Regions from separate parts of the Halovibrio sp. HP20-59 genome, predicted to be linked through region 1. Evidence: predicted binding sites of a transcription regulator. Region 1 holds the regulator's gene; the other holds the start of a gene.

Evidence for each region. Region 1 encodes sigma-54, which starts transcription at its own class of promoters, with help from an activator protein. Its sites were predicted from a motif close to TGGCACNNNNNTTGCTNT; they were not measured.
Region 2: a site for sigma-54 is predicted at 8,512-8,529, ahead of RZA33_RS02025 (circularly permuted type 2 ATP-grasp protein). Genes of this name have one in related genera too.

Annotation. Positions count from the first base shown of each region.
Region 1 is NZ_JAWJUW020000005.1:113,490-129,714, reverse strand. Features, by position in the region: gene hisG (ATP phosphoribosyltransferase) at 1-570, opposite strand, end outside; gene murA (UDP-N-acetylglucosamine 1-carboxyvinyltransferase) at 660-1,922, opposite strand; gene RZA33_RS07800 (BolA family protein) at 1,934-2,185, opposite strand; gene RZA33_RS07795 (STAS domain-containing protein) at 2,279-2,617, opposite strand; gene RZA33_RS07790 (ABC transporter substrate-binding protein) at 2,614-3,273, opposite strand; gene mlaD (outer membrane lipid asymmetry maintenance protein MlaD) at 3,322-3,786, opposite strand; gene mlaE (lipid asymmetry maintenance ABC transporter permease subunit MlaE) at 3,803-4,603, opposite strand; gene RZA33_RS07775 (ABC transporter ATP-binding protein) at 4,604-5,425, opposite strand; gene RZA33_RS07770 (KpsF/GutQ family sugar-phosphate isomerase) at 5,708-6,694, shown strand; gene RZA33_RS07765 (KdsC family phosphatase) at 6,736-7,278, shown strand; gene lptC (LPS export ABC transporter periplasmic protein LptC) at 7,279-7,848, shown strand; gene lptA (lipopolysaccharide transport periplasmic protein LptA) at 7,860-8,378, shown strand; gene lptB (LPS export ABC transporter ATP-binding protein) at 8,423-9,148, shown strand; gene RZA33_RS07745 (RNA polymerase factor sigma-54) at 9,293-10,714, shown strand; gene hpf (ribosome hibernation-promoting factor, HPF/YfiA family) at 10,812-11,120, shown strand; gene RZA33_RS07735 (PTS sugar transporter subunit IIA) at 11,125-11,595, shown strand; gene rapZ (RNase adapter RapZ) at 11,699-12,631, shown strand; gene RZA33_RS07725 (HPr family phosphocarrier protein) at 12,677-12,946, shown strand; gene pmbA (metalloprotease PmbA) at 12,960-14,300, opposite strand; gene yjgA (ribosome biogenesis factor YjgA) at 14,396-14,929, shown strand; gene tldD (metalloprotease TldD) at 14,951-16,225, opposite strand, start outside.
Region 2 is NZ_JAWJUW020000001.1:423,917-440,141, forward strand. Features, by position in the region: gene RZA33_RS02000 (hypothetical protein) at 1-897, opposite strand, end outside; gene RZA33_RS02005 (DUF3581 family protein) at 1,007-1,714, shown strand; gene RZA33_RS02010 (transglutaminase family protein) at 1,730-2,596, opposite strand; gene RZA33_RS02015 (circularly permuted type 2 ATP-grasp protein) at 2,593-5,004, opposite strand; gene RZA33_RS02020 (transglutaminase family protein) at 5,069-8,251, opposite strand; gene RZA33_RS02025 (circularly permuted type 2 ATP-grasp protein) at 8,616-10,097, shown strand; gene RZA33_RS02030 (alpha-E domain-containing protein) at 10,102-11,103, shown strand; gene RZA33_RS02035 (hypothetical protein) at 11,120-11,812, opposite strand; TPP riboswitch at 12,102-12,210, shown strand; gene RZA33_RS02040 (sodium:solute symporter) at 12,200-13,570, shown strand; gene RZA33_RS02045 (diguanylate cyclase domain-containing protein) at 13,644-15,101, shown strand; gene corA (magnesium/cobalt transporter CorA) at 15,094-16,062, shown strand.

The DNA.
Region 1 (16,225 bases):
CATGGCCGCCTTGTTGACGATCAAGCGCGTGCTGATATGGGCGATTAATTCACGCGGCTCCATGCCGTTGGCACGTAAGGTATTGCCCGTATCGACAATATCGACAATTTCATCAGCCAAATTCATCAAGGGCGCAAGCTCCATAGCACCATAGAGCTTGATGACCTCGGCCTGGATACCCTGCTCGGCATAATAACGACGCGCGATATTGACAAACTTAGTAGCCACCCGGCGCCGCGCACGGGCAGGCAATTCCCCGGTGACGCCAGCCGTCATCAATTTGCAGCGGGCAATATCGAGATCCAATGGCTCATAAAGCCCTTCAACACCGTGCTCAAGCAGCACATCTTTGCCTGCAATCCCCACATCGGCGGCCCCTAGCTGAACGTAGGTAGGCACGTCGGTGGCACGGATAATCACCAGTTTTACATCGGGCAGGTTGGTATCAAAGAGTAGCTTGCGGCTTTTGCTGAGATCTTCAACGGGCGCAATGCCCGCATCGGCTAGCAGCGGCAGCGTCTCTTCCAGGATACGGCCCTTCGAGAGGGCTAAAATCAGTTGCTTACTCATCGTGTTGGCCAATGGTTATTAGTATGCAAGGGCTTAGCAGAAGGAACTTAATAGCAGAGACTTTAGTAATAAAAACTTAGTAGCATGACTCAGCCAGGAATACGGCGAATACGCGCACCCAGCAACTGCAGCTTTTCTTCGATGCATTCGTAGCCACGATCAATATGATAGATACGATCTACCAGCGTTTCGCCTTCGGCCATCATTGCTGCAATGACTAGCGAAGCGGAGGCGCGCAGATCGGTTGCCATCACCGGCGCGCCGGAAAGCTTCTCAACTCCTTCAATCAGGGCGGTGTTACCTTCCAACACAATATTAGCGCCCATGCGATTGAGCTCTTGAACGTGCATAAAGCGATTTTCGAAGATGGTCTCTACCACTCGAGAATGCCCTACAGCGACGGCGTTCATGGCCACGAACTGTGCCTGCATATCAGTTGGGAACGCCGGGTAAGGTGCTGTGCGAATATTGACGGCGGTAGGGCGCTTACCGTGCATATCCAAAGCAATCCAGCCCTCGCCGCTAGTCACCTCGGCCCCCGCCTCTTCAAGCTTGGCAATCACGGCATCCAGGATATCTGCCCGGGTGCGTTTAACTTTAACGCGCCCACCCGTCATTGCTGCAGCCACAAGGAAAGTGCCTGTTTCAATACGATCAGGCATCACGTCGTGTTCGCAGCCATGCAACCTTTCGACACCCTCAATGGTGATGGTATCAGTGCCCTGGCCGCTGATGTGAGCGCCCATCTTGATCAAACACTCCGCCAAGTCGACGATTTCAGGCTCGCGGGCAGCGTTCTCTAAAACAGTCTTGCCGTCGGCCAAAGTCGCCGCCATCAGCAGGTTTTCGGTACCGGTTACCGTGACAGTATCGAAGTAAATCGTCGCCCCTTTCAAGCGGCCATCGACCCGCGCGCGGATATAGCCAGCCTCAACGCGAATCTCAGCGCCCATGGCCTCCAGGCCACGAATATGCAAATCCACCGGGCGCGAGCCGATGGCACAGCCGCCGGGTAACGACACATCAGCTTTGCCAAAATGCGCCAGCAGCGGGCCTAGCACCAGGATCGAGGCACGCATCTTTTTGACCAACTCGTAGGGCGCGTGGCAATGAGTGACCTGCGAACCATCCAGCTGGATACTCAGTTTTTCGCCCATCACCGGCTCAACGCCCATGCGGCCGAGCAGCTCTAGCGTGGTGGTAATATCTTGCAGGTGGGGCAAATTGCCAATCACCACCGGTCCATCGGCCAACAGGCTGGCACACAGGATGGGTAGCGCGGCATTTTTAGCGCCGCTTGCCCACACTTCTCCGTCTACCGCCCCGTTGCCGGTAATAAGTAATTTATCCATTTAACCGGCCGTTATTGGACGTTTTCCGGCGCAGTTTGCCACTGCGTCGGGGTGAACGTTTTAATGCTAATGGCGTGAAGCGCACCCGAAGCTATCTCGTCGCTAAGCGCAGCGTAAACAAGCTGCTGACGTTTCACCGGAGAAAGACCTTCAAAGGCATCGCCAACCGCAATCACCTGAAAATTACAGCCTTCACCCTGGATATGGAACTGACATCCATCGATGCGGGATTCAAGCAGTGCTTTTACCTCGTTGGGTTGCATGGCGCAAAAAACTCCTTTGGGGGCATCATTATTAAGAAACGTAATTGGATAGACATAATAAAGAAAAGCAACGCGCTTGGCGATGGCGGCGCATTAAACACCCAGCGTGGCCGCTGGGTGTTCGATTAAATCATCCAGCTCCGCCAGTGATGCCAACCTAAGCAAAGGCGCTGAAAAATGTATCGCCTGGACACTAATAGCGCGCCGCTGGCAAATACGTAGCCACTCAAACAAGACACTAATAGCAACGCTGCTAGCTTTATTAACTTGACTAAAATCCAACGTAACCGCGGCAAGTGACGTTGATTCCAGCCACTGAACGCCACTGGCGGCCACATCGGCCGCCAGTGTCACATCCACATCGCCTGTCACCGACAAGGTGTCACCCTTCTCAACCACAGTGACGCTAGCGCGCGAGAATAGGGCTGTCACGCATCGCCTCCCTGTTCCAACTCTTCAACACCAACATCAGGTGACCAGCCGTCAATGACCGCATCATAGTCACGGTTATTATCGCGCATGGCTTGATCAAACTGGTTGCGGAAAGTTAACCCCAGGTTGATCCCATTAACGATCACATTGACCACCCGCCATTCGCCGTCAGAAAGCCGCAGGCTATAGCTCACCGGGTAGACTTCACCGTCATCAGCTACTACCTCCATAGCGACGCTAGCCTGGTCCTCATAACGCTGAGACTGCTGGTTATCCAGCACCCGCAGCTCATTGTAATCAAACGTCACCAGACCGCGAGCGTACGTATCAATCAACGTTTGACGAAATACATCGGCAAACCGGCGGCGTTGCTCGGGCGTTGCATTGCGAAAATAATTGCCCATGACGCTAGCACCGATGTAGCGAAAATCAGCCACTTGATCCAAATTGCTATCAACCAATGCTTTAAGTTCGCCAGGGTTGTTAGCGTAATAATCCTTGCGGCCCTCAAGATCCGCCATCAGTGACTCAACATTATCGCGAATTAGCGCCTCTGGGGACTGAGACTGCGCTTGCACTTGCAACGAAGCCAATAATGCAATCATCGCTGTGACCGCCAGCAACCAACGATTTAGCACCCAACTTACTCCTTTCATAACTTTCACCTCATCACCCCAACCTACGTTGGATTGTTGGATTAGCTTTTAATTACTTGCCATATTGGACACAAATTGCTGGATAAGTTCTTCTAATACCAGCGCCGACTGGGTATCACGAATGGTATCCCCATCTTCCAACGGCTCGGGGTCCGCGCCCACGCTAATACCGACGTACTGCTCGCCCAATAGTCCCGCTGTCAGAATGGAAGCAATAGAATCTTGAGACAGCTGGCCTTCTAGCTCACTATCGAGGCTCATCACAACCCGCGCGTCAAACCACTGGGTATCCAATTCAATGGATTCAACTCGCCCCACCGTCACCCCCGCCATGGTGACCCGAGCACGGGGTTTTAAGCTGCCAATATTGGCGAAATTGGCCTCCAATTGAAACGACTGAGTGGGGGCAGAGAGTGTCAAACCACTGACACGCAAGCCGAGGAATACCAGCCCCAAGATGCCCGCGATCATAAACAGACCAACACCGAACTCCATGGTTTTACTGCGTTTCATGAAACTGCTCCACCCATTAAAGACCGCCAAACATAACGGCAGTTAAGACAAAATCAAGCCCCAGAACTGCAAGCGACGAATACACCACTGTACGCGTGGTTGCGCGCGAAATACCTTCAGACGTGGGCACTAGGTCGTAGCCCTGGAATACCGCAATCCAGGTCACCACCACGGCAAATACCATGCTTTTTATGACACCGTTGCCAATGTCGTTGATAAAAGCCACGTTAGCCTGCATGTTGCTCCAATAAGAGCCTTCAAACACGCCCAGCCACTCGACGCCTACCAAATAGCCGCCCCAAATACCTACCACGCTAAACCCGACCGTTAGTACCGGTAGCGACACAAAACCGGCCCATAGGCGCGGCGCCACCACTCGACGCAGCGGGTCAACACCAATCATTTCCATGCTAGTGAGCTGCTCGGTGGCTTTCATCAATCCTATTTCAGCTGTCAAAGCAGAGCCCGCCCTGCCAGCAAACAACAGTGCGGCTACCACTGGGGCGAGTTCACGCAATAGCGAAAGTGCCACCATTTGACCCAACGCCTGCTCAGCGCCAAAGTCGACTAGGATGGTATACCCTTGCAGCGCCAGCACCATACCGATAAATAGCCCCGACACCAGTACAATCGCGAGCGAGAGCACGCCCACAAAGTGCATCTGATGCAACCATAGCCGCCAACCCTCTCGAGAGGGCAAACCGATTGCCGACTGAGCAAGAAACACGCCAGCGCGGCCCCAGGCTTCGATTAAATCGCACCCTCTACGACCTAAACGTCTGATGCGCTCACTGCTGCTAGAAAAATTTGACTGCATTTACCCTGCCTTCGTGGTCATGGTGTCACCCAAGATATCGCGATAAAACGGGTCAGCGGGATAGTGAAATGGCACAGGGCCATCGGGCTCACCATGAATAAACTGGCTAACCCGCGGATCTTGGTTGGTATCCAGGGTTTGCGGTGTGCCATGAGCGATTACCTGACCATCCGAAATCAAGTAGAGGTAGTCCGCGATGCTCAAGGTTTCCTTGATATCGTGAGACACCACTACCGAGGTCAGTTGCAGCGCTTGATTAAGACGCTTAATAAGCTGGACCAACACGCCCATGGAAATAGGATCCTGACCCACAAACGGCTCGTCGTACAAAATCAGCTCAGGATCAAGCGCCACCGCCCGCGCCAGGGCCACCCGACGCGCCATCCCCCCCGACAGCTCAGCGGGCGCCAAGCGATACGCACCGCGTAAGCCGACCGCCTGCAACTTGAGTAGCACCAGGTCACGTACCATGGTATCAGGCAGGTCGGTATGTACCCGCAGAGGAAAAGCGACATTCTCAAATACATCCAAATCGGAAAAAAGCGCGCCGCTCTGGAACAGCATGCCCATCCGTTTACGCAACGTGAACAATGCTTTTCGAGATAGCCGATGAACGTCCTGCCCATCAATCAAAACCCGCCCCTGATCGGGCGTCAGCTGCCCCCCTATCAGCTTGAGCAACGTGGTTTTGCCGGAACCGCTGGGGCCCATGATCGCGGTCACCTTGCCCCGTTGGATGGTCATGTTCACACCGCGAAAAATCTCATGATCGCCGCGTGAAAAATAAAGCTCTTCAATTTCGATAAAGGGAGCGTCTGTCATAGCTTAGTTGACCCTTAGCGAGGCGCATATTAATTAGCTATCATACCCTACTTGCTGTCCTAGCAGTTAAAAAACAGCGTTTCTAAAACGTTATCAAACATTGTACTGTAATGCTACGCAACACTACCGCTCGATGGTGGGGCGCCTTAATCTGCAAATGACTTACTCAGCAATAGCGTCTAGCGGCTTAACTGCGGGCTCAGCACTGCCTATCAGGGGCGCCAAGATGTTATTCTAAGCAGCTATTCGCTTTTATATTTTCACTCGTTAAGAGATCACGCCATGCGTCAGCCTCTCGCCCCACCCAGCCTACTACGCGAAAGTGCACTGCGTACGCTGCAAATTGAGCAGGCAGCCATTGGCGGTCTCCAGGCTAAGCTTGACGAAAGCTTCGACCGCGCCTGCGAGCTGATACTGGCCTGCCAAGGGCGAGTGGTCGTGACCGGCATGGGGAAATCCGGCCATATCGCTGGCAAGCTCGCCGCAACGCTTGCCAGCACCGGCACACCGGCTTTTTTTGTGCATCCCGGGGAAGCAAGTCATGGCGATCTAGGCATGATCACCCGCACGGATGTAGTACTGGCACTCTCCAACTCGGGCGAAACCGCCGAAGTGACCGCCCTGTTGCCGCTGCTTAAGCGCCTGGGCACGCCGTTGGTGAGCATGACGGGGCGCCCTCAGTCTACCCTTGCCAAACACGCCGATGCGCACCTGAACAGCGGCGTTGAACGCGAAGCGTGCCCGTTGGATCTCGCCCCCACCAGCTCTACCACGGCGGCCCTGGCGCTGGGCGACGCGCTCGCCGTCGCGCTACTCGAAGCGCGCGGCTTTACCGCCGAAGATTTTGCCCTTTCCCACCCCGGCGGCAGCTTAGGCAAGCGGTTACTGCTGCGCGTTAGGGACTTAATGCACGAGGGCGAACGGTTGCCTCAGGTCGCGCTAGGCAGCCCGCTGCGCGATGCTCTATTGGAAATAACGCGACAGGGTTTAGGCTTCACCTGCGTAGTGGATAGTGAGGGACGTCTCGCTGGGGTGTACACCGATGGCGACCTGCGCCGCACCTTGGATCAATTTCACAATCTACGCGACGTGCTCGTCGATGATGTGATGACCCGTCCAGGCAAGCGCATTGGCCCCGATATACTAGCAGCAGAAGCAGTGCGCATTATGGAAGAGAGCCGGATTACGGCGCTAGCGGTGGTCGATGAACAGCAGCGTCCCATTGGTGCGTTACATATGCACGATTTACTGGCTAGCGGCGTTATTTAACCAATTAACAGCAAAACTTAACGATTTTTAATGGAGACCTTATGACGCTATCTGCTGCGCTACTTGACCAACTCCGCCGTGTACGCCTACTGGCGCTAGATGTTGATGGTGTACTGAGCGACGGCCGCCTCTATTTTCAGGCTGACGGTATCGAAATCAAAGCCTTCCATACCCAGGACGGCCACGGACTAAAATTGCTTAAGCGGGTAGGCATTCACGTTGCCCTGATTACCGGCCGCGACTCCCCCATGGTTAGCCAGCGCGCCGCTGCACTCGGCATTGATCATGTCCATCAAGGCTGCGAAGACAAACTGGCCACTCTGCGGGGGCTTTGCCAGCGTTTGGATTTAGCACTGGAGAACGTGGCCTATTGCGGCGACGACCTGCCCGACCTCGCCGCTATCAAGCGTTGCGGTGTCGGCATTACCGTACCCAACGCCCCCGACTATATGCACACCCATGCCGACTGGACAACGGAGCGACTGGGTGGCCACGGAGCGGTACGCGAAATTTGCGACACGCTGCTTGAAGCTCAGGGGCACTGGGGCGCGGTGCTCGATACCTACTTGCACGGTCGTGGCTAAATGTTTAAGCGGCTAAAAACACGCGCTTGGTTAGCGGGGCTCTTTATTGCCCTGGGCGCGCTGCTGGTATGGCTTGACCCAGGCGGACCGAAACAAATGGCCATCGACCCCGAAGCGCAGGCCCAAGAGCCAGGGCATGTGCTGGAAAACGCTGAACTAACGCTATTTGATGACGCTGGTAATATCATGCAGTCGCTAAAAACGCCGCGCCTGATTCATACCCCGCAACTCAGCGAAACCTGGGCTGAAGAGCCCAGAGCGGTATTGTTCGACAGCGACAGCCGCCAATGGCTGGCCAACGCCGATGAAGGAACGCTCAACACCGCGACTCAGGTGCTTGTTTTAACGGGCTCAGCACGGCTTATCGCCCCGAACGAAGGCTGGCAACTGGATACGCAAGAATTGCACTATGATGGGCTACAGCGGCATGCCTGGAGCCAAACACCGGTAATGCTGCAGCAACCTCCCCAGCAAATGACTGCGTCACGTATGGATGTGTGGCTTGACGATAGCCAGGTGCGGCTCACTGACAATGTCCGCGGCATCCATCCCCCGGCCACGCAACGCTAATAGGAACCGCCATGAAAGCGCTTATTTTCAACGCCCTCGTCTACACTGCTCTTTTTGCGTTTACGGCACCGCTAACCGCGGCAGCCCAAACCAATTCTTCCCCGCAACAAGCACCTGTGGAAGTTGAAGCCGACCGCTTAGATCTTGATCAGCGTGCCGGCACCGCCGTCTACACCGGGAATGTGGAAGTGCGCCAGGGCGAAATGCGGCTGCGCGGCGAGCGGGTCGAAATCCAACGCAATGACGCGGGCGAACTCTCGACAGCAACCGCCACCGGTGAACGTGCCTACTTACGCCATCAAGCGCAAGACCAGGACGGCCCTACCGAAGGCTGGGCACGACGGATTATTTATCACGTCGCCGAGCGCCGGGTAGAGCTGATTGATCAAGCCGAACTGATCCAAAGGCAAGACACGTTTAAAGGAGGACGGCTCGAATACTTTATTGACCGTGAAGTGATTCAAGCCCGCTCAAACGTTGAAGGCAGCGAGCCCCAGCGCATTCGCATGACCCTCCAGCCGGAAGAATAGGGAGTCAACTTGTGGCAACTGCTGAAACAACTGAAACTGCGCCGATCAAAACCCTCTATGCTCACCACCTGGCCAAAAGCTACAAGCGCCGCCGGGTGGTAAAAGATATTAACCTGGAAATTGCCCAAGGCAGCATTGTCGGCTTACTCGGCCCCAACGGTGCAGGGAAAACCACCTCGTTCTATATGATTGTCGGGCTAGTAAAAGCCGATGCAGGCAAGGTAGGGATTGACGCGACGGATCTAACCCACGCCCCGATGCACAGGCGCGCAGCGGCCGGGATTGGCTATCTACCTCAAGAGGCGTCTATTTTCCGTAAATTGTCGGTTGCTGACAATATTATGGCGATTCTCGAAACCCGCAAAGCCCTTAGCCGCAGCGACCGCGAACAGCGCTTGGAGGCGCTGCTTGAAGACTTCCACATCAGCCATATTCGTGACAACCTCGGCATGAGCCTTTCCGGCGGCGAGCGCAGGCGGGTCGAAATTGCCCGCTCGCTTGCCACTGAGCCTGCCTTCATCTTGCTCGACGAACCCTTTGCCGGCGTTGACCCCATTTCGGTGGGCGAAATTAAAACCATCATTCGCGCCCTTAAGCAACGCCATATCGGCGTGCTGATTACCGATCACAATGTGCGCGAAACCCTGGATATTTGCGACATCGCCTATATTGTCGGTGATGGTCAAATCATTGCCAGCGGGCCACCGGCGTCGATCCTCAACAACCAAAAAGTAAGAGATGTTTATTTAGGCGCCGACTTCCGCCTATAAGCTCACGCTTATCCTTATGCGCATTTTTTCTTCCTGTAAATAGCGCTCTGCAACAACTTTACGACCAATGGCATGCTTATTGCACTTGCACCTGCAAGCCACTCGCACTAGGGTAAACCTTTCCGATTAGCGAGTGGTTCTCAGATGGTCATGAAAGCTTCTCTACAACTGCGTATTGGCACACAGCTGACCATGACACCTCAGTTGCAGCAGGCAATCGCTCTGTTGCAGCTATCGACGCTGGATTTGCGTCAAGAAATCCAGCAGGCCCTAGATGCCAACCCGATGCTGGAGCAAGAGGACGAATTCAGCGAAGAAGAGGCTGCCAGCGAGCCTAAAGAGGAAGAGTGGTCAGACACTATTCCCACTGAGCTATCCGTCGATAGCGATTGGTCAGATACTTATCAAGACCTAGGCAATACGGGTAGCAGTGGCAGCAGTGAAGGTCCCGATTTTGAGCGCCAGGCCGCTGGGCAAAGCCTGCACGGTCACCTTTTATGGCAGCTGGCCATGACCGATTTCAGCGACCGTGAGCAGCTCGTTGCCGAAAGCCTCATCGACGCGCTAGACGCCAACGGCTATTTAACCCAGCCCATTAACGATATTCGTGAAGGACTCCGCGCTCAAGGGGTGGAGGGACTTAGCCAGCGCGAAGTCGAAACCATCCTGCTCAAACTACAGCAGTTCGAGCCCACCGGCATTTTTGCCCGGGACCTGCGCGAATGTTTAATGCTGCAACTCGCCGCCCTTCCCGATAACACCCCGCTGCTGGTGCCCGCACGCCGACTCGTACGCCAATTTCTTGAGGCGCTAGGCAAGGATGACATGCGCTTGCTAAAACGGCGGCTGGGACTCGACGACGTACAGCTAAACGAAGTTATCCAATTGATTCGCGGCCTTGATCCACGCCCTGGCAGTGCCTATGGCGACACCGATGATAGCTATGTAACCCCCGACCTTGTAGTACGCCACGACCACGAGGGCTGGCATTTAGAACTTAACCCTGAAGCCCTGCCGCGGCTGCGCATTCAGCCTGACTACGCCAGCTTGATAAAGCGGGCGGATAAAAGCCAGGATAATCAGTTTCTCAAAGAGCACTTGCAGGAAGCGCGCTGGTTAATTAAAAGCCTCTCTAGCCGCAACGACACCCTGCTGCGCGTCGGTCGAGAAATCGTCACCCGCCAAATTGGCTTCTTGGAGCGCGGCGAAGAAGCCATGAAGCCGCTGATATTGGCCGATATTGCCGAGGCCGTGGAGATGCACGAATCGACTATTTCGCGGGTAACGACACAAAAATATATCCATACCCCCCGGGGCGTGTTCGAGCTCAAATACTTTTTTTCAAGCCAAGTGAGCGGCCAAGACGGCGACAGCCACTCCAGCACGGCCATTCGTGCGCGGCTCAAGAAACTGATTCATGAAGAATCACCCGGCAAACCGCTTTCCGACAGCCGTTTAGTGACGCTATTAGGCGAAGGGGGGATTCAGGTAGCGCGTCGTACCGTGGCCAAATATCGCGAAGCCATGGGCATTCCCTCATCCAGCGAGCGGCGTCGCTTGCGCTAGGCCCTGCCACCGTTTCAGGAAACTCTCGACAAGGGGCTTTGCAACATGGCAAAAAGGGTTACAATCGAAGAACAGTCCGATAGAAAGGAGTACGTCAATGCAAGTCAATATCACTGGTCATCACGTAGAACTGACTGACGCCTTGCGTGACTATGTTAACGAAAAGCTAGAACGTGTAGAGCGCCATTACGACAATATAACCACGGTGCAAGTCACCCTATCAGTTGAGAAAGAGCGCCAGCAGGCCGCGTGTACGCTGCACGCCGCAGGTGCTGATTTACACGCGGAGGCCCTAGACAGTGATATGTACGCCGCTATCGACGCCCTGGCGGACAAAATAGACCGTCAACTCGTCAAACATAAGGAAAAAGCACAAGCGCGCGCCCAAGGCGCGGGTGTGCGTTAAATCAATGACGCTGGAAACCATACTCCCCCCGGAACGGGTGCTATTTGACGTTCCCGGAGGCAGCAAAAAAAGGGTGCTGGAGTTTTACAGCACCTTTATTGCCCAAAATATTCCCAGTCTAGACAGCCAAGAAGTGTTTAGCCGATTAATCGGCCGTGAGCGTCTGGGCAGTACCGGCATCGGTAACGGTGTGGCTATTCCCCACGCGCGTAGCCCCCATTGCACTGCTCCGATCGCTGGGTTTTTAAAACTCTCAGAAGCGGTTGATTTTGACGCCATCGACGGCGACCCGGTTGACTTGGTATTTGTTCTACTGGTGCCGGAAGAAGCCGATGACACCCACCTCTCCCTGCTAGGCCAGGTAGCCACCATCATGAATGATGGTGGTACGCGCCAGCAGTTGCGCAAAGCAGGCAGTCAGCGTGAGTTACTCGAACTTATCACCGCCAAAATTCGCGAGCTCTCCACCCCCTAACGGGGTGTGAGTTACTGTTACTGAAGGTGCCGATCATACGGCGATTGTTTATTCACTCACCCCTACCAATGAATGCAGCTTGAGCAAAGCAAAGAGAGATTCTATGCAACTGGTCATCATTAGCGGCCGCTCCGGGTCCGGTAAGTCTATCGCTTTACAAGCGCTGGAAGACCTCGGCTATTATGCGATTGATAACCTCCCCGCCATGCTGCTGGGATCATTGGTGGACGAATTACGCGGTCAGGGTAATCGTGCTCATTTGGCGGTCAGTATTGATGCGCGTAACTTACCTGGGGCGTTGGAACAATTACCTTCGCTTTTAGAAGAGCTGCGCCAGCGTCAAATAGATTTCCAAGTGATCTATCTGACCACCGATGCGCGCATTCTGCTAGAGCGTTATTCTGCCACGCGGCGGCGACATCCGCTGACTCGCGATAGCGAAATGACGCTTGAAGAAGCTATCAATAAAGAAGAAGAAACGCTGCACGATATTCGCGATCTGGCCGACCTTTTAATCGACACATCGCGCTTATCGGTACACGACTTACGCCGCCGTATTACCGATCAAGTGGCCCATCAGCAGCGCGACCAACTTACCCTGACGCTTGAATCGTTCGGTTATAAGCGAGGCGTGCCCTTGGATGCCGATCTGGTCTTTGACGTACGCTGCCTACCCAACCCTTATTGGGACCCGACTTTACGCCAGTTTACAGGCCGCGATGCCCAAATTGTCGATTTTTTGAGCGGCTATCCGATTGTCGACGCCATGAGCAACGACATACAGGCGTGGCTTGAGCGTTGGTTACCAGCCTACCTAAATAGCCAGCGTAGCTATATGACAATAGCCATTGGCTGCACCGGTGGCCAGCACCGTTCGGTTTATATGACGGAGCAGCTTGCTAAACGGCTGACGACTAGCATGGGTGAGGTTCAGTTACGCCATCGAGAACTTGGGCTGCATTACACGCTAAGCGAACAGCCTGCCGCATCGCTAGCCAACGTCCCCCATACCGACGAGCCACAAGAAACTTCTTAAGCGCTTTTTTTGATTAATGACACCACTCGGCGAAAAGGAACCAGGGTGCCAGAAAGAACACTTACCCTCACCAACCAACGCGGCCTGCATGCCCGCGCAGCCACGAAACTGGTCAAATGTGGTCAGCAGTTCGCGGCTGACATACGTGTTTATAAACAGCAGCAGATGGCCGATGCCGCTAACATTATGTCGCTACTAATGCTTGCAGCCCCGTGCGGCACCGAGCTAACGATCACCGCCGAGGGCGATGACGCCGAACAGGCACTTGATGCCATTCAAGCGCTGTTCGACGCTCGCTTTGAAGAGGACCCGTAGCCGCTTTTACTGATTAGTCACCTGCCACCGTCATGGCGTCAATCAACCAGCTACCCGTGTGAACACTGCCACGGGTATCGGTATCATCACCAATACCCACTAATCCCGCAAACATCCGCTCAAGATTTCCGGCGATAGTAAATTCCTCGACCGGGTACTGCACTTTGCCGTTTTCAACCCAGAAGCCCGCCGCCCCGCGCGAGTAATCGCCGGTCACGCCGTTGACGCCTTGGCCCATCAGCTCAGTGACCCAAATGCCCCGCCCCATTTCTTGTAGCAAGCTATCCCGGGATTGCAACGGTGCGTTCAAACGCACGTTGCGCGCACCACCAGCATTCCCCGTGGTTTGCATGCCAAGCCGCCGAGCACTGTAGGATGAGAGCATATAGCTGGCAATAATCCCCTGATCGATAAAACGATTGTTGCGCGTTTGCACCCCCTCGCCGTCGAACGGCGAGCTTGCCGTGGCGCCGATTTCCATCGGTCGCTCCTCAAGGCTAAACCAATCGGGAAACAGCGGTGTACCGAGCCGATCGCATAAGAACGAGGCCTGACGGTAGAGCGCCCCACCGGCTAAACCGCCCAGCAAGTGGCCGATCAAGCCACCGGCCAACGACGGGTCAAACAGCACCGGGAAGGTACCTGTTGGGGGACGTTTGGCTCCCAGCCTGCGCAACGTTCGGGTGGCAGCTTCGCGGCCCACCTCGGCGGGATCACGCAGCGCCTGGGGATCACGAGAGGAAGTATAATCGTAGTCGCGCTGCATACCTGCCGCATCTTGGGCAATCAGCATGCACGAAAGCGAGTGACGACTGCCCTTTTGAGTGCCTAAAAAGCCATGACTATTGGCATAAACGCGCACCCCTTCACCGCTGGAGAGCGACGCGCCATCCGACTGGTAAATGCCTTCAACATCGCGCCCAGCCTGCTCACAGGCAAGCGCCAACTCAATGGCTTCATCGGTGGTTAACGCCCAAGGGTGGTGAACCTTTAAATCGGGTAGCTCAGTCGCCATCAGGTCCGCATCGGCCAATCCCGAGGCTGGGTCTTCACCGGTATAGCGGGCAATCGACAGCGCTTTCTCAACCACCGCCTGGATCGATGCACTGCTGGCATCGGTAGACGAAGCACTGCCTTTACGTTGGCCCACGTATAGCGTGACAGCGATGCCTTGATCACGCGATAACTCTACCGTTTCAACCTCTCCCAAACGCACGCTGACGCCTAACCCCTGGTCAACGCTAGCGCCTACTTCAGCGGCATCAGCGCCCAAGCGCTTGGCCAGCGCGAGCGCCTCTTCTGCCCTGGCGGTCAGTAACGACTGCTGGGCGGATGCATCAAATGCCTGTGCCATATGGCCTCCTTTCTCAACCGAATGTCTTCGGTGGAATCAATGTTGTTCTCGCAGCTGGTATAATGCCGCATCGAATCTTGTCTGTGAGCCACACTATGCGTAAGCAACGTCCCGATACCGATCCTAATACTCATGCAGTAGAAGAGCAGGAAGAACGCCCTAGCAAGTCGCAACTCAAACGCGAAATGCATGCCTTACAGGCACTTGGGGAAACCTTAATCGCCATGCGGCCAGCGGAACGCGCCCGCTTCCCCCTCTCTGACGATATGCTGCGTGCGATCGAAGAAACAGCGCGCATTCGTTCCCATGAGGGTCGCCGCCGCCATATGCAGTATGTCGGCAAACTGATCCGTAAAGAGGATCTCACCGCCATTCAAGCCGTATTCGACTCCATCGATCAGGAGCAGGAGCAACGTGATCACGCGTTTCACCGACTGGAAAAATGGCGGGAACGCTTAATTGACGAAGGCGACGCGGCGGTTGATCTGTTTATGGCGGAGCATCCCGATGCCGATCGCCAGACGCTGCGTCAATTAGTTCGCAACGCCCAACGTGAGCGCGAACAGGGCAAACCGCCGACCAGCTCGCGCAAGCTATTCAAACACCTGCGCGAAAGCCTCGCTCTTTAAAGGCGGCTCTTTAAGGCCGTTTTAAGACTGAGTACCACCGACGGTCAGCTCATCCAGCTTCAGGGTGGGCTGGCCGACACCGACCGGCACGCCCTGCCCCTCTTTACCGCACACGCCAATCCCGGTATCCAGCGCCATATCATGGCCAATCATGGATACACGCCCCATCGCTTCCGGCCCGTTGCCAATCAGGGTGGCGCCTTTCACCGGCGCGGTCACTTTACCGTCTTCAATGAGGTAGGCTTCGCTGGCAGAGAAAACGAACTTGCCAGACGTAATGTCTACCTGTCCGCCGCCAAAGCTCACCGCGTAAATACCACGCTTAACGCTTTTAATAATATCGCTGGGCTCGTCTTGCCCGGCGAGCATAACGGTATTGGTCATGCGTGGCATCGGCAAGTGGGCAAACGACTCACGGCGTGCGTTGCCGGTGGGGGCCATACCCATCAAGCGGGCATTGAGTTTGTCCTGCATATAGCCGGTCAAAATGCCGTCTTCGATGAGCGGCGTGTATTGGCCCGGCGTGCCCTCGTCGTCCACGCTCATTGAACCACGGCAATCTGCCAAGGTGGCATCATCCACGACGGTCACCCCTTTCGCAGCAACCCGCTGGCCCATCTGTCCGGCAAAGGCGGAACTTCCCTTACGGTTAAAATCCCCTTCCAAGCCATGACCCACCGCTTCATGGAGCAAAATTCCAGGCCACCCGGACGCTAGCACCACCGGCATTTGCCCGGCTGGCGCATCAATGGCTTCAAGATTCACCAGCGCTTGGCGTACGGCTTCTTTGGCATACTGTTCTGCGACGTTTTCGTCGCGTAATCGAGCCATTGAGTAACGACCACCACCGCCGGCGCTGCCGCGCTCACGGCGGCCATTTTTGACCGCGATCACACTGACATTAAAGCGTACCAGCGGGCGAATATCCGCCGCTAGAGTGCCATCGCTGGCGCGCACCAGCACCACCTCATAGGTGCCTGATAAAGAAGCACTTACTTGGCTGATGCTGGGGTCTGCGGCTCGTGCCACGCGATCGGCCTGTTTGAGCATGGCGACTTTCTCATCGGCACTTAGCCCCGCCAAAGGATCAACCCCGACATAACGCGATAGTGCAGACACCGAGTGAACGACTTGCCCCGGTAAGCGTTTGCCACTGCGCACAATACCTGCCGCCGTGCGACCAGTATCTACAAGCGCATCGGCAGTGATTTGATTCGAGTAGGCAAAGCCGGTCTTTTCACCGGCGAGAGAGCGCACGCCGACACCGCCATCGATGTTATAGCTGGCCTCTTTGAC
Region 2 (16,225 bases), on a different contig from region 1:
ATCGCTGTCAACGAATAGCCGAATCTGGCCTTCACCGCTCGCTACGTGGTTGGGCGGTGGGTTGTCAGCAATCAGCCAGCGCGGTGAATCACCGGGCATGCGCAGGCGCTGCTCGTCCACCGTTAAGCGTAGCGCCGGGGCCGCCAGCGTCAGCGCGCTATCGGGCTGTAATTCACCCGCTTTTAGGTTAACCGTGCCGGTTAATGCACCTCGTCCCTCCAGGCTTAGCCAGGGCAGGGTATCTAGATAGGGCATAAAGACATCCCAGGCATCCGCCTGAGCATCAATCTTCAGCTGGGCAGAAAGCGCCGCCCATACGTCAGGGTTGAGTTCTCCACTTGCGACGTTCACGGGCGTCACACCGGCCAGCGCTGCCTCCGCGGTAAGATGGATATCTTGCACAAGGGAGGCTTGATCGCTCTGGCGTACTAAGCGACCATTCGTAATCGCTAGGGAAAAGTGAGGCACTGCCAGCGTATCGCGGCTTAGTGTGGTGTCTTCTACTCGTAGCTGGCCTTCTGCTTCCAGGGCGATATCGCCGATGGTCAAGCGACGAATACCGTCGGCATCCAACGCGTCAATGTGCAGCTCGCCACGCACTAGGGCAAGCAACGAGAGCGAGAGGGTGGCGTGTTCGGCCTCAATCGCGATGGGCAGAGCGTCATCTTCACGGGCTAAATAGAGGCCTTCTAGCTCCCAACGGCCTGGATGCCGGCTGACACCTTGGTCCCAGCGGATGTCTATCCCTTCGAATTGAGAAATACGTTCCGGTAGCCATTGGCTATTAAGTAACCAATAGCTGCCAGCCACCCAGATCACCACCATAAGCAGTAAGCCAATCAATGCCTTCAGCAACAGGCGGGGTAGGCGATTTTTAGCAGTGTTCGCGTCCAACATAGTGGCTTTCCTAGCAGATAACTCCTGTTGGGGAGTGTTTTATGGCATTATGCGCGACGTTGGGCAGTAACGGGTTTTCGATTTCAACGCTAGGCAGGCAAGAAACGCCATGTTTCAGGATTTTTACGCGCAGCGCGGCGAGTATGTAGTGATCTCCGCAGAGCAGGCCAGCCGCTTTGCCAAAGGCGTGGCTGGCGATTACAACCCCATTCATAACCCGGATGCACGCCGCTTTTGTGTCCCCGGCGACCTGCTATTTGCGTTGGTTCTTGCAAAGTTTGGCTTGTCGCGGCGAATGGAGTTTCGCTTCACCAACATGGTGGGAGCCGATACGCCGCTAAAGTTTAGTGGGTTAGACAAGGGTGCCATTCACGTCTGTGATGAGCACGGAAAATGTTACCTGCAGGTCACGCGTCGTGGTGAAACGACTCAGGACAGCGCCGCAGTGGAAGCATTTGCACGCTGTTATGTGGCGTTTTCAGGCAAAAACTTTCCGCACTACTTGAAGCCGCTAATGGAGCAGCACGGGGTGATGTTTAACCCTAAACGCCCGCTGGTCATTTATGACAGCATGGGATTTTCGCTTGAACGGTTAGATGGTTTTTCACCGGGTTTAACGCTGCGCCAGTCGTCGTTAGAGGTGCAGGGTAAGCGAGCTGATGCGTTGCTGGAGTTCTCGATTGATTCCGCTGGCGAACCAGTAGGCGTAGGCTCCAAAAAGCTGGTGGTAAGCGGTCTTTGCGATTACGACGCCGATGAAATGGCTGCTATCGTTGACGAGTTTTATCGGCTTAAGGCCGCCTATGAGAATTCTTGATGGGGTAATGGCGGCTTAGCTGACCAGCGGCATGACATCGACCTCTACCTCTAAATGGTGTTCGCCGCCGCCATTCATCACCCCTTTGAGCGGGGCCACATCGGCGTAGTCGCGTCCCCACGCCAGCACCGGGTGCTGCTCACCGGCCACGGTGCCGTTAGTGGGGTCGAGAGCTAGCCAGCCCCAGTCGGGAATCCAAATAGCCAGCCACGCATGAGACGCATCCGCGCCTATAAGCCGTGGCTGGCCCGGCGGCGGCTGGGTTTCTAGGTAGCCGCTCACATAGCGGGCGGCGAGTCCTAACGAGCGCAAAGCGCCAATCGTTAGGTGGGCGAAGTCTTGGCAGACGCCGCGCTGGTTGGCGAGCACCTCGCTTAGCGGCGTCACTAGCGTGGTGAAGCTGGCGTCGTACTCAAACGTTTGGTGAATCAATTCATTAAGCGCCAATGCCGCCTCAACGATAGGCCTGCCTGGAGTGAAGCAGCGGAGGGCAAAGGTGGCCAGCGCATCGTTACGGCGGATAAACGGCGAGTCGAGGCGATAAAGCTGGATGTCGAAATGGTTGTCCTGGCGGAGCTGCTGGACCACGTTTTCCCAGGTTGGCGAGCTACTCGGTAGCGCGGCTAACGGCTGGGTGTAAAGCGGGGTAACCACGGTGACGTCCAGACGCTGGTGGACCTCTTCGAGTGCAAAATAAAGCACCCGATTGCCAAACACGTCGCGGCGTTCGCTCTGCACCTGGGGAGCTGGGCTAATGTGTAATGTCGAGGCGCCGCACTGCTGATAGGGTGTTTTACGCGGTAGCACCCGGGCTTCGTTATGGCACAGCGTGACCGGTGCGCTGTAGTGGTAGCGAGTGGTATGGCGCAGCGTGTAATTCATGCATCGGGCTCCATGCTAACAAGCTGTCTTGGCCGCTCCACGTGGCTGAAATGGCTCTGGCTAATCGCCTCAGAAAGCCGGCTCAAGGGGGCAATCAAGGCATCCAGCAGTTGCGCCAGCGCTGCTTGCGCCTCTGAGGTGTCGGCTAAGTGGCTCAAACGATCAATATCGGCCAAGTGCAGCGCCGCATTGGCCTGAATCAGCAGCCGTCGTTCTGCATTACGGTAAGGCGATGAGCTGCCGGGCAGGTGATCCATTTGCCGCTCAATGCGCTTGAGCATATAGCCCACCGAGCGGGGATTCGTTTCATCGAACAACAATAGGTCCAGAATCGCCGCAGGATGGAGCTCGCTGCGATAGCGCCGTCGGTAGGCGGTAAAGTTATCGGTAGTGGCGAGTACCACTTCCCATAACGCAAGCCCTGGTGAGTGCGGGGCATTAAGGGTCAGCTTGAGCAGCTTGAGCAGCCCTAATACGCGATCCAAAAAACGGCCGATATCCATAAATCGCCAGCCGTAGTGGTGCGGCATGGTTTCGTTGCACAGCCCGAAGAAGGCCGCTAACTGGGCCGATAGCCCTTCGCAGGCGCGCCGTGCTGCACTGGTGCCTAAGTGGGTATTAAGAGTGGCTATTTGCTCGCCTAACTGGTGCGCGACGCGCCAGGAGTCGTCGCCTAGGTGGTCGCGCACGCTGCGAGCATTGCGCATTAGCTGGGCGAACAGTGGCCGCAGCGCCTGCGGGTCGACATCATCGAATTGCGCCAGTAGCGCAGCGCGCTTCTGTTCAAAGCCAATCAGCGGCGCCTGCAGGCGCTGTTCGGTGTTTTCATTGGGTGTGGTGATGTCCAACGCCAGCAGTAGCTCATCCAGCAATTGGTCGGCAATGTCGTCCTGGTCATACTCCATCAGTCTCAGCAGCGCTTCACGCAATAGTCGTGCGCGAGTGTCCAGGCGTTCGCCGTAGCGACCTAGCCAAAATAGGCTTTCAGCCACCCGGCTTGGCAGGTCTGTGCCGTCGCGGGTAGCGACCACAGGGCCACGGGCCTGGCGTAGCTGGCTAACATGGGGCTGGGGCGTGGCCGCCGTCACCCAGACATCCTTGACGATGGTGCTGCTTAACGACGGCGACCCAGGCTTGCCGACCCACGCTAAACCGCCCGGCATGACTTGATAGTCACCGTCGGCGCTGCGCTTTCCACTGACGCTATCCGATGTGCGGGTGATAAAACAGCGTAGGTTTAAAGAGGTGGGCGCTAAGCGCTGTAGGTGGCTATCAAACATCGGCGCAGTGGCGGGTACCGTGGTGGCGTCAGCATTGGCTAGCCGCAACGGCTCGCCCAGGAGGTGCTCGCATAGCGCAGGTAGGTAGTCGGCAAGCACGGGGGCTTCCAAAATGCCCACACCCAAAGCGTTAGACAAGGCAACCTTGCCTGCGCGCATGGCTTGCAGCATTCCAGGCACGCCTAACTGTGAATCGCCGCGCAGCTCCAGCGGGTCGCAATAGGCGTCGTCGCAGTGGCGCAATACGACATCCACTGGCTTTAAACCGCCCAATGTGCGCAGCCATACTTGGGTGTCGCGGACGACGAGATCCTGACCTTCCACCAGCGCAATATTGAGATAATTGGCCAAGTAGGCATGCTCAAAATAGCGTGGGCTAGACGGCCCTGGGGTCAGCAGAATAATCGTGGGATTATCCCGATGGTGATAGGCCATTGCGATGAGCGTGCGGTGGTGCCGGTCAAGAAAACCGGCTAACCGCTTCAATGGCGCATTGCGGTACATATCGGGCAGTGCGCGGGCCATCAGGATGCGGTTTTCAAGCGCAAAGCCCGTGCCTGACGGCGCCTGCAGCCGGTCTGCGATGACTCGCCACTGGCCTTGCGCGTCTTGAATAACGTCCACCGCATGGAAGTTGATCGCGGAACGCTGATCGGGCAGTGACTGATGGCAGGGCAACAGTAAATGCGGCGATGCAAGCAGCGCTTGAGTCGGTAATAGCCCCGCCGCAAACAGCGTTTTGGGCCCGTAAAGGTCGTCATAAAGGGCGCTCATTAACCGGCTGCGCTGGATTAAGCCCGCCGCTAACGTTTGCCACTGCGCTTCATCAATTACCCACGGCAGCGGGTCAAGTCGCCACGAACGCCCTTGGGTGTCGTCGTGTCGATTAAAAATAACGCCGTTTTCGTCTAGCAGTCGTTGGATTTCTTCATGCTGTTGATGGCGGCCTTGCGGACCCAGGGCCTCCAAGCAGCCGAGTAAGCTCTGCCAACCCGGGCGTAGCTGCCCTTGACCATCGAGCATGGCGTCAAACTTGCTGGGCTGTCCCTTGCCTAGCTGATTCAAGTAATCCTCAACGAGTCCGCGTTTAACGGGCGCGAGAAGTGAGGTAGAGACAGGGGCCGTCATTATCCTTGTAATCCTGGGAGGTAAAGAGGCTGATTATCCTGCACTGGCCGCTAAGATAAAAGCATTAGCTTGGCGTCCAGCGCAGGTCTAGCGTTTGTGGTAGCTCCAGGCTGGGGGTTTCCAGCTTGGGAACTTGGTGGCCATGGCTGTGTCCACTGTCACTAAAACGCCCCAGTCGGCGTGCTTCGGCTTCAAACGCATTGACCGGGAAGGTGTCGAAATTGCGACCCGTGGAGTGCGCCACATGGTAAGTACAGCCCGCAACTGAGCGTTGGTTCCAAGTGTCGATAACATCAAACACCAGCGGTGCGTGAATGGGAGTTTGCGTGTGCAGCGCTGATGGTGGCTGCCAGGCACGATAGCGCACCCCGGCTACCGCTTCACCGGTTCTACCCGTCGCGGAAAGCGGTACCCGGCGACCGTTGCAGGTAACCACGTAACGGTCACCGCTCATACCGTTGACTTTGACTTCCAGGCGCTCCACTGAGGTGTCGACGTAGCGGGCAGTACCCCCAGCGACCGCTTCTTCACCCACGACATGCCAGGGTTCGATTGCTTGGCGCAGCTCAATATCCAGCATGGGGGTATGCAAGCGTCCGTGCAGCGGGAAGCGAAACGCCAGGAAAGGGGCAAACCACTCCAGGTCAAAATCGAAACCGTGGTGGCGCAAGTCACTCAGCACGTCGTCAAGGTCACTCCACAGGTAGTGGGGAAGCATCCAGCGATCCTGCAGCGCACTGCCCCAACGCACTGGCTTGGCCCGGTAAGGCGTTTTCCAGCAGCGTGCTACCAGGGCGCGGACCAGCAGCATCTGCATCAGCCCCATGCGGGCATGCGGCGGCATTTCAAAGCCGCATAGTGTTAACAGGCCCAACTGCTTGTCGCTGCTATCCGGCGGGTAGAGTTTGTCGATACATAGCTCGGCGCGCTGGCTGTTACCGGTTAAGTCGGTGAGCAGAGGGCGCAGCAGTTGATCCACTAGCCAAGGCTGGTTCAGGTCGTCTGCGGGTATCTGCTGCAGGGCGACCTCCAACTCGTAAAGGGCCTCGTGGCGGGCTTCATCCACCCGTGGGGCTTTGCTGGAAGGGCCAATAAATAAACCTGCAAACAGGTAAGACAGGCTCGGGTGGTGCTGCCAGTAAGTCACTAAGCTTGCGAGCAGGTCCGGGCGGCGTAAAAACGGTGAGTCATCTGGGGTGATACCGCCCAGGGTGACAGGGTGACCGCCGCCTGTCCCCGTATGACGCCCATCGAGCATGAATTTTTCGGTGCCCAGACGCGCCGCCCATGCATCGGTATAGAGGCGTTCGGTCTGCGCCACCAGCGTTTGCCAACTCGCTGCCGGCATCATATCGACAGTGATCACACCGGCCTCGGGCGTTATCATTACGTTTTCCAAGCATGGGTCCTGAGGCGGTGCGTAGCCTTCAATAATGACCGGACAAGCGAGCTCGCAGGCGCATTCTTCCACGCTGTTGATCAGAGCGAGGTAGTGCTCCAGACGGGTCAGCGGCGGCAGGAAAATATGCAAACGGCCATCGCGTGACTCCACGCATAGGCTGGTACGAATAATACCGTTGTGGTGGTCACTTTCCGCAGGCGCTTGTTCCAAGTCAGCCCATGATAAAGCAGAGAGCGGCAGGCGCAGCCCCATGGGCGAGTCGCCGGGTACTAAGAAAAGATGGTGACGCTTGAACGGCCAGCGGCTAGTTTCCCAGCGGTGGGCTTGGCTAGGCGAATGGCGCAGGGGCAGGGCATAGCCGACCACTGCGTCCAGGCCCTGCTGCAATAGCCGTGCTAGCCGCTGACGTTCAGCACTGTCTGTGATACTGGCGTTACGTGGGTCAACGTTGATCGGCAGCGACTGCTCTTGCCAACGATAATAATCGCTATCTTCATAGGCCGGGATCCAGTAGCGCTCGTCCACGCTCAGGCGCTCGCTTAGCGCTGCGGTAAAACGCTGAGCGATTGCGTCGTCTGCGGCTACCTTGGGAGCCTCGGCCATGAAGGCGAGCAACGTTGGGTCCCGCCATAGCGGTACGCCGTCTTTACGCCAGTAGCAGGCCAGCACCCAACGCGGCAGCGGTTCACCGGGGTACCATTTTCCTTGCTGCTGCTGAATCATACAGCCGGGTGCGAAGGCCGCCTGAAGGCGAGTCATTAGCGCCTCCGCGCGTTCGCGCTTGTGTTCGCCTAGTGCGTGAGTATTCCACTGTGGGCTTTCCATGTCGTCGACCGACACAAAGGTTGGCTTGCCGCCCATGGTCAGGCGTACGTCCTGCTGGTTAAGTTCAGTGTCAACCTGGTCGCCTAGCGCACCGATTCGCTGCCACTGCACGTCGCTATACGGCTTGGTGGTTCGCGGGTCTTCGTGGATGCGCTCGACTTCCATGGTGACATCAAAGCTGACCTCACACTTTTCGGAAGATCCAGTAATCGCGGCCGCGCTGCCGATGGTAGGGGTGGCGGCCAATGGAATATGGCCTTCGCCAGCGAACAGGCCTGAGGTTGGGTCCAGGCCTACCCAGCCGGCCCCAGGCAGGAACACTTCGGTCCAGGCGTGTAGGTCGGTGAAATCTTCATCGCTACCGCTGGGGCCATCCAGGGCTTTGACGTCTGACTTGAGTTGAATCAAGTAGCCCGACACAAAGCGTGCGGCGAGCCCCAGGTGACGAAAAATCTGCACCAGCAGCCAGGCACTGTCGCGGCAGGAGCCGCTGGCAAGCATCAGCGTTTCTTCGCAGCTTTGCACGCCGGGTTCTAAACGCACCAAGTAGCCGATGTCGTCCTGCAGGCGCTGGTTAAGCGCGACCAAAAAATCGACGGTCGTGGTGGGTTCGCGCGGAACGGCTTCAAGCCACGCCATCAGCCGCGGTCCGGCTTCAGTGATTTCCAGATAGAAGCTTAATTCTTGGCGCAACAACGCTGGGTAGGCAAACGGAGCCGTTTGGGCTACCTCATCTAAAAAGAAATCAAAGGGATTAATGACCGTCATTGAGGCAATTAACTCAACGGCAATGGTTAGCGCTTGTCGCGGTTCGGGAAAGACGACGCGGGCATTAAAGTTGCCGAATGGATCCTGTTGCCAATTAATAAAATGGTCATCGCCGGAGAGTTTGAGCGAGTAAGCCTCAATATGCGTGCGACAGTGAGGCGCCGGGCGTAGGCGAATCACATGCGGCGAAAGGCGCACCGGGCGGTCAAAGTGGTAAGTCGTGCGATGATGCAAGGCAACGCGAATGGTCATGGGCCACCCTCAAAGGAACCGTTATCAACCGGATAGTCGGTTGCGTTAGGGAATAACCGAATGCTCCGCAAGTATCGTTCCACTTTTACTTTTTTGCAGCTGGTATCTGACCTAAGACGTTTAACAAAAGTGTAAATGCGTTAATGCACCAAATTAAAGCTTCTTGTGTGCGCTAAAGCGGTGCAATAAGACACTATTTTGTGCTTGAGATTGCTAATAAGTAACGTTTGGGTAAGCAATCGTTGAAATAACGCCAAAGCTGGTACGTATATTGCTCTAAATTGTTTGAATGTTTTGCAAGCGGCAGACCTACACTGAACATTGAGGATGTTGCTGCTTTTACCCCAGCGCCAGGAGAGCGCCCATGAGCCAAGTAAATTGGAATAACTATGCGTGTAGTGACTATTACGATGAGCTGATGGTGGCACCCGGTCAGCCGCGCGCGTCAGCGGGTGAACTGTGCAATATGTTGGCAAGGTTTAGCGCTGAAGAGTTGGCAGAGCGAAAAAACGCCGCCGAGATTGCTATTCGTACCATGGGTATTACCTTCACCGTTTATTCTGAAGGGTCCATGATCGACCGGGCTTGGCCCTTTGATATCGTGCCGCGGATTATTCCTGCCAGTGAGTGGCGCAAAACTGAGGCGGGCCTTAAACAGCGCGTGCAGGCGCTAAATTTATTTATCGATGATCTTTACCATGATCAAAAAGTGATTAAGGACAAAGTGCTGCCAGCAGAAGTGCTGGCGCAATCGGTTAACTTCCGCCCCCAGTGTGTTGGTATTAACCCACCTCACGGCGTGTGGGCGCATGTTTGTGGCTCGGATTTAGTGCGCGATGGCGACGGTACGCTCTATGTGCTGGAAGATAACTTGCGTATTCCTTCCGGCGTTTCTTACATGCTTGAAAACCGTAACGTCACTAAGCGGGTGCTGCCGGAGCTGTTTGCCTCAGGCAAAATTCTGCCCGTGGACGACTACGTAGCCAATCTTTACGACATGCTGGCGGCCATGTCGCCGCGACCTGGGGATGATCCGCAGGTGGTGGTACTGACCCCTGGTATTTATAACTCCGCCTACTTTGAGCATGCCTACCTCGCTCAGCAAATGGGCGTGGAACTGGTACAGGGCAGCGACCTAGTCGTTGATGACGATGACGTGGTGTATATGCGCACCGTAGAAGGGCGCCGCCGGGTCGATGTGATTTACCGTCGTGTGGACGACGAGTTTTTGGACCCGGAAGCCTTTAACCCTAAATCAATGCTAGGGGTGGCGGGGCTAATGCGCGCTTGGCGGGCAGGCAATGTGGCGCTGGCTAATGCCCCGGGCGCTGGCGTAGCGGATGACAAAGTCGTCTATGCCTTTGTGCCCGCGCTTATTCGCTACTATCTCGATCAGGAGCCGCTGTTGCCCAACGTGCCCAGCTATTTGTGCATGTTTGAGGAAGACCGCCGCTATGTGCTCGACCATCTTGAGGAGTTGGTGGTGAAGCCCGCCAACGAGTCAGGGGGGTACGGTATGCTGATTGGGCCGCGCTCAACTAAAGAAACCCGTGAAGAGTTTGCCCGTTTGATCGAGGCGAACCCGCGCAATTACATGGCCCAGCCCACCCTGGCACTGTCGACGACGCCAACTCTTTCCGATGGTTTAGCGCAGCCTCGCCATGTGGATTTACGCCCGTTTATTCTCTCAGGGCCTGAAATCCACGTGACCACCGGTGGCCTTACCCGGGTGGCGCTAATTGAGGGCTCGCTGGTGGTCAACTCTTCTCAAGGCGGTGGCAGTAAAGACACCTGGATTGTAGAAACCGACGATAAAGCGGCAGCGGCCGCGGTGAAAGGAGCCTAACGCCATGCTGTCACGCGTTGCAGAAAACCTCTATTGGATGGCGCGTTATATCGAGCGCGCAGAAGATACCGCACGCCTATTGAGCGTCAATAGTCACCTAATGCTCGATTTACCCGGGCGCCTGCCGCTGGGCTGGGCGCCACTGATTGAGATGACCGGCAGCCGGGAGGCCTTCACTGCCCGCCATACAGACTTTGATGAACGTAGTGTGGTGCACTTTTTATGCGCTGATGCCGACAACGATATTTCGATTATTTCAGCACTGGCTAGCGCTCGGGAAAATTTGAGAACCACCCGAGACGTGGTTCCGCGGGAGATTTGGGAGGAAATTAACCAGCTATATTTAAATGTGTCAGATCACGTCGAAAACGGTGTTAGTCCGCGGCGGCGGGATAGCTTTCTTAAAAACGTCATACGTGGCTGCCAAACGCTGACCGGGCTCATTGAAGGCACCTTGAGCCATGGTCCGGCGCGCACTTTTATTGAGCTGGGGCGCCAGTTGGAACGGGCCGATATGACCACGCGGATTGTTGATGTGCGCTCTGCCAGCTTGTTGCCGCAAAACCCAGAAGAGCTGCTGCCGTTTGAGAATCTGCAGTGGATGAGTGTGCTTAAATCGATTACCGCTTATCAAATGTATCGCCAGCAGGTGCGTCTGCGCGTGCGCGGGCCGGATGTGCTGCGCTTTTTGTTGCAAGACCCCAATCTGCCGCGCTCGATCGCCTGCAGCCTTGAAACACTCGGCTACGAGCTGACGCTCTTACCTCGCCAGGACCGGCCGGTGGCGACTGTCTCCTTGGTGCGAGCCGACGTGGTAGATGCCGATATTCAAGCGCTTGCCCATTCGCCCAGTAAGCTGCATGCATTTATCGATGAGTTGCAGATTGGCTTTGCCGCCATCCACGCTATGCTGAGTGCGACCTATTTCGTCAATGATGACGCCGTGCCGATGGCGGCGACGCAGCACCAAAGTCAGCACCACGTGGGCGAAAACGATAATGACTAGCGGCCTTTCCGGTGGCTTAAAAATTGTCGAATAGTGGCAGGCTTTCTTCGAGTAACTGCTCGATTGGGTCAAGCTGGCTTTCGTGTAATACAAGCAGGTAAGACTCATCCATAAAGCTTGAAGCGGGTGGGACCAGTAGCGCGAACTCTCCCTCTTCAAGGTGAAACTCGTGTATTTCACGCAAGCCGTGTGATGTCAGGCACTGCGTGCTCCGGTAGGCGTCGTCTTCGCTATACACCAAGCGATGGTACATTTTAAACAGAGTGTAGAGAGCCAGTCCGCCCTCGAAAGTTTGCCAGTGAGCCGGCGTGCTGCGAATGTCTCGGGGAAGGCGTTGGCCCAAGGTTTCGGCATTTGCAATCGCCTCGGCTAGCGGATCGTCAAGAACGGCGGTGGTGTCGGTCGGTAGAGCGGTATTGTGCTTGGAGGCATATTCAAAGTCTTTGACCGCGCGCTTGAAATCGTCCACGTTATTAAGCGGATAGTCGATGTGCTGAAGGTCTTCCGGCTCATAGCCGCCATTTTCCCAGCCGTGGATAACCCGCAGGGTTACCTGCCCGCGTTGCATCGGGCGGGCCAATAGCATATGCAGCATAATGCGAATATGCAGCTGACGCTCATCCGTCTCGTTGTCGAACGCGCGGTAGGGGTCGGCAAATAGTTCGTTTAGCCGACCAACGGTGTGTTCCTTGGCTTCGTTATGAATCATGACGGTGTCCCTTTAAACGAGCTGCTTATGCGGATTGACGCGCTGCTTTTATGATAGATCGCTAACGCAGTATGGCGGGCAGAGCAGCGGATGAAAAGTTTCTTATGCTCGCGTTTTACTATGCGTTAGCTAAACCGTTTTAATGAGGTAATTCATCGTCATCACACCCAGCGGTTATGTGATTATTTTTTAATGCGTTTTTAATCTAGCTGACCTATTGTGAACAGCGTTTAAACTTTACTAACGTGCGCTTTTAATTGAAGATAGCGTTGAGATACTTACTTAAATTCACTGTCGCCAGGGGAGCCTTTGTTGGAAAAGGCTGAGAATGCGCAGCGCGCAGACCCTGGAACCTGATCCGGTTCGTACCGGCGGAGGAAGTGCGACATGCTTTACCTGACATCAGCCGTGCTGGGCGCGGCGCTATGCTGTTTTGCTTATTTAGGTTTACGTGCTCGCTGGGTGGATGGCCCGGTTGATGACTATGTCACGGCACGCAATTCGCAAACATCCTCGACCCTTGGACTCTCCTTTCTTGCCTCTGGTATGGGCGCCTGGATTTTGTTTGCGCCCCCTGAAATTGGTGCTTTTGTAGGGCCTTTAGCACTGGCGGGTTATGCCGTAGGGTCGGCTTTGCCATTTATCGTATTAGGCCTTTACGGGCCTAAAATCCGCCGGGTGTTACCCGAAGGCCGAAGCATCGCTGAGTTCGCCGAAGCTTGCTACGGCAGGGGGGTAAGGCACTGGGTAACCTTGGTCTCTGTTGGCTATATGGCTTGTTTTTTGGCCGCAGAGCTAACGGCCATCGGGGCGATCACCGGGTTACTTTCTGACGTGCCGCCTGCGCTAGTGATTATCGGCGTGGCACTAACCACGCTTATTTATACGGCAGTGGGCGGGCTGCGCGCCAGCCTGGCTACCGACCGCTGGCAGGCTTGGCTTTTGCTAGCGCTACTGTTGGCGGTGGGCAGCGTCGCGTTATGGCGGTTGCCCGCAATCCCAGACGGGGCGACGCTGCCTTCAGTGCCCGTAACAAACGCGCTCAGTGTGGCGCTAACGCTCGTCATTGCGGTCACGGCGGCCAACTTGTTCCACCAGGGTTATTGGCAACGCGTTTGGGCTGCCCAGGATGATCAAAGCCTGGGGCGTGGCGCCTGGTTAGGCGGAGGCATGACCGTTGTCGTCGTGATGATAATTGGCAGCTTGGGCACCTTGGCGGCAATGAGTGGCGTCGCACTAGGTGAGCCGCCAATACCGTTTTTTGCGCTACTGTCTGAGGCACCCGCTTGGCTATCGTTACCGGCGCTGGTACTCGCCGTTACCTTGGTGGCCTCCAGCGTCGATACACTACAGAACGGTATTGCTTCCCTGGTAGTGGCCCGCAGCGAGCAACGCGGCGTCTCATTAGTGGCTGCCCGCTGGATTACCATCGCCTTGATGATTCCAGTGGTTATCATTGCCTTGCAGGGGTTATCCGTACTGCGGCTGTTTTTAATCGCCGACTTACTGTGTGCTGCTATTGTGGTCCCCGTGCTGCTGGGCCTGTGGCAACGAATGACACCCTTTGCCGCAGTAGGGGGCGGAATTGCCGGGCTAATCGGGGCCGTTTTACCTGGCTGGATTAGCCAAGGCAGCCTTGTGGCGGGCTTCTTGGCGGCTAGTTTTCCAGGCAGTGTGCCGACCTTAGGGCCGTTTCTGGGGGCGCTGGTGGCTTCCACCGTGGTTAGCGTGGTACTCGCAGGGGTGATTAGAAAGTAGACAACCATAAGCAGGAAGGCGCCAATCGCGTTATGATGGTGGGTAAACGCCTACCATGATGGGTGATATCAAAATGGCTTACCCTATAACACCTGATGAAGATGCGCGCTTGGCAATTCTGCATGAGCTTGAACTGCTTGATACACCTCATGAGCCCGTCTTTGACCGTGTTACCCGGCTGGTGACGAAACTGCTCAACGTACCCATTGCAACGGTATCGTTGATTGACGCTGATCGGCAGTGGCTTAAGTCGAGCATCGGTGTCGAGACGCGCGAGACGTCAAGAGATGTGGCTTTCTGTGCGCATACCATTATGCAAGCTGAACCTCTCATCGTCGAAGACGCCACGGCGGACGAACGTTTTGCTAATAACCCGTTCGTGACCGCTCGGGAAGGCATTCGCTTTTACGTTGGTTTTCCACTGCTCTCTTCCCAAGGCTTGCCGCTTGGGGCGCTGTGTGCCATCGACACTAAACCGCGTACGCTACAACAAGATGAGTTAGCGGTTATGCAAGACCTAACGGCTATCGTCACCGATGAAATTCACCTACGTGAACGGCTGGTATTTGAGAAGAAGACCAAGCAGGCCACGCAGCAAGCGCTGAAAGCGTTTCATGAAAGTATGGAAAGCCAAATAGAGCGGCGTACTAGCGAGCTCAATCTGGTCATCGAATCGGCCTACGACGCTTATATTAGCCTGGATACACAAGACGTGGTTTTGGACTGGAACCGCGCAGCGGAAATGATGTTCGGTTGGTCACGCAAACGAGCGCTGGCAAGGCCGATCACTCAGCTAATGTTTCCACAAGGGTTACCCGCCAGCGACGAACAAGCGCCGTTGATTTCCACCGCCCAACGCCACGACGGTAGTCAACTGCCGGTAGAAATCCGCATAAAATCGTTGCGCATTGATGGCCAACAGCGGCGCAGTTTGTTTATCCACGATATTACCGAGCGTCAGCAGTTGGAGCGGCTTCGCGACCAGGAAGCCCGTGAAGATGTATTAACCCAGCTGCCCAACCGGCGCGCCCTGAATGAACGCATGACTGAAGCGATGGCACGTGCGCGCCGCTCGCAAAAAAACCTTGCCGTGCTGTTTATGGATTTAGACGGGTTTAAGGCGATTAATGATCAGCACGGGCATGCCACCGGCGATACGTTGTTGCGTGAGATTGCTAAGCGATTGAAATCGGCCGTCCGCGAAACCGATTATGTCGCCCGCTGGGCGGGGGATGAGTTCGTGGTTTTATTAGAAAGCGTCGCCTCCGACGCTGTTCAACCGTTGGCTCAGTCCCTCGTGGATGTAACAGAAAAGCCGGTCGCGATGGGCGAGATAAACCTGAGGGTAAGCACCAGTATAGGTGTCGCTCTCTATTCACCTAGCGCTGGGGAAACCGCTCAAGAGCTACTTAAACGCGCTGATGTAGCCATGTACGAAGCTAAACATTTAGGCAAGGCCCAGGTAAGCATGGCACGCCCTGCCGATAGTACTGCTCCCGATGTACCCAGTCTCAAGGATGAACATGATTAGAACGCTTTTGACCACCCCTGATGGGGCGGTTCACGAAGGTGATGAAGACCTGTTCGCAATGTGGCAAGCCACACCCGATAGCCATATCTGGATCGATATGCAGGGCGAGACTCAAGAGCGCGAACGGACTATTTTAGGGGCTTTTGAGTTGCATCCGATGTCGATCCAGGACGCACACAAAGAGCGCCACCCGCCGAAAATAGAAGAGTTTGATAACCACACGCTGATTATTTATCGCGGCATCTCGTCATTCGATGCAAAGCTGAACTACCAGCCTCAGCAGCTGTGCTTCTTTGTCGGCGAGAGGTTTCTAATTACCCTTCATCCCGGGGAGGCGTTAAGTATTGAGCGCCTTTTCAACGACCACGGCAAAACGCTTTTAGCACATCACCCGGAGCACGTGGCGCTGAGGGTGATGTATATATCCGCAGGCTTCTATATCGACAGCCTGCTTGAGTTTGAAACGGAGCTAAGTGATCTCGAAGATGAGCTGTTAGAAAACGGTAATGATGTTTTGATGCGCAAGATCATCAGCTACCGTTCTCGATTGGTCAAAATGCGCCGTATCTTTAGTTATCACAAAGGGATCACTCAAGAGCTGACGGCCTACGACTATGAACATCTGCCCCGTGAAGCAAGTGAAACCCTGCACGCGATTAACGATGTGGCCGAACGTTTTGAACGGCTCTACACCCTGACCCAAATGTACTACGATATTTGCGGCGACTTAGTCGACGGCTATATCTCTATTTCTTCCCACCAGTTAAACATCACCATGCGTGTACTTACGGTGATCACCGCGATTTTTGTGCCACTGACCTTTATTGCCGGTATTTATGGCATGAATTTCGACAATATGCCCGAATTGCGCTACGAGTATGGTTACTTTTTTGTCTGGGGCGTGATGCTTGGAATCGGTGGACTATTGATTTTACTTTTCAGGCGCAAGCACTGGTTTTAGCGTCAAGTAACTAGGCTAGCGCCCCTTTTGTCGGCATGTTGAGCTTTTAGGTGAGCGAAAAGTTGACGCATTAATATGTGGTTGGCGGCTGTCTGTGGCATCCTCTGCAGCGACCAAGACTATAAGGCTTAAAGCCGTCACTAGCGTATTACCTGGGAGTACT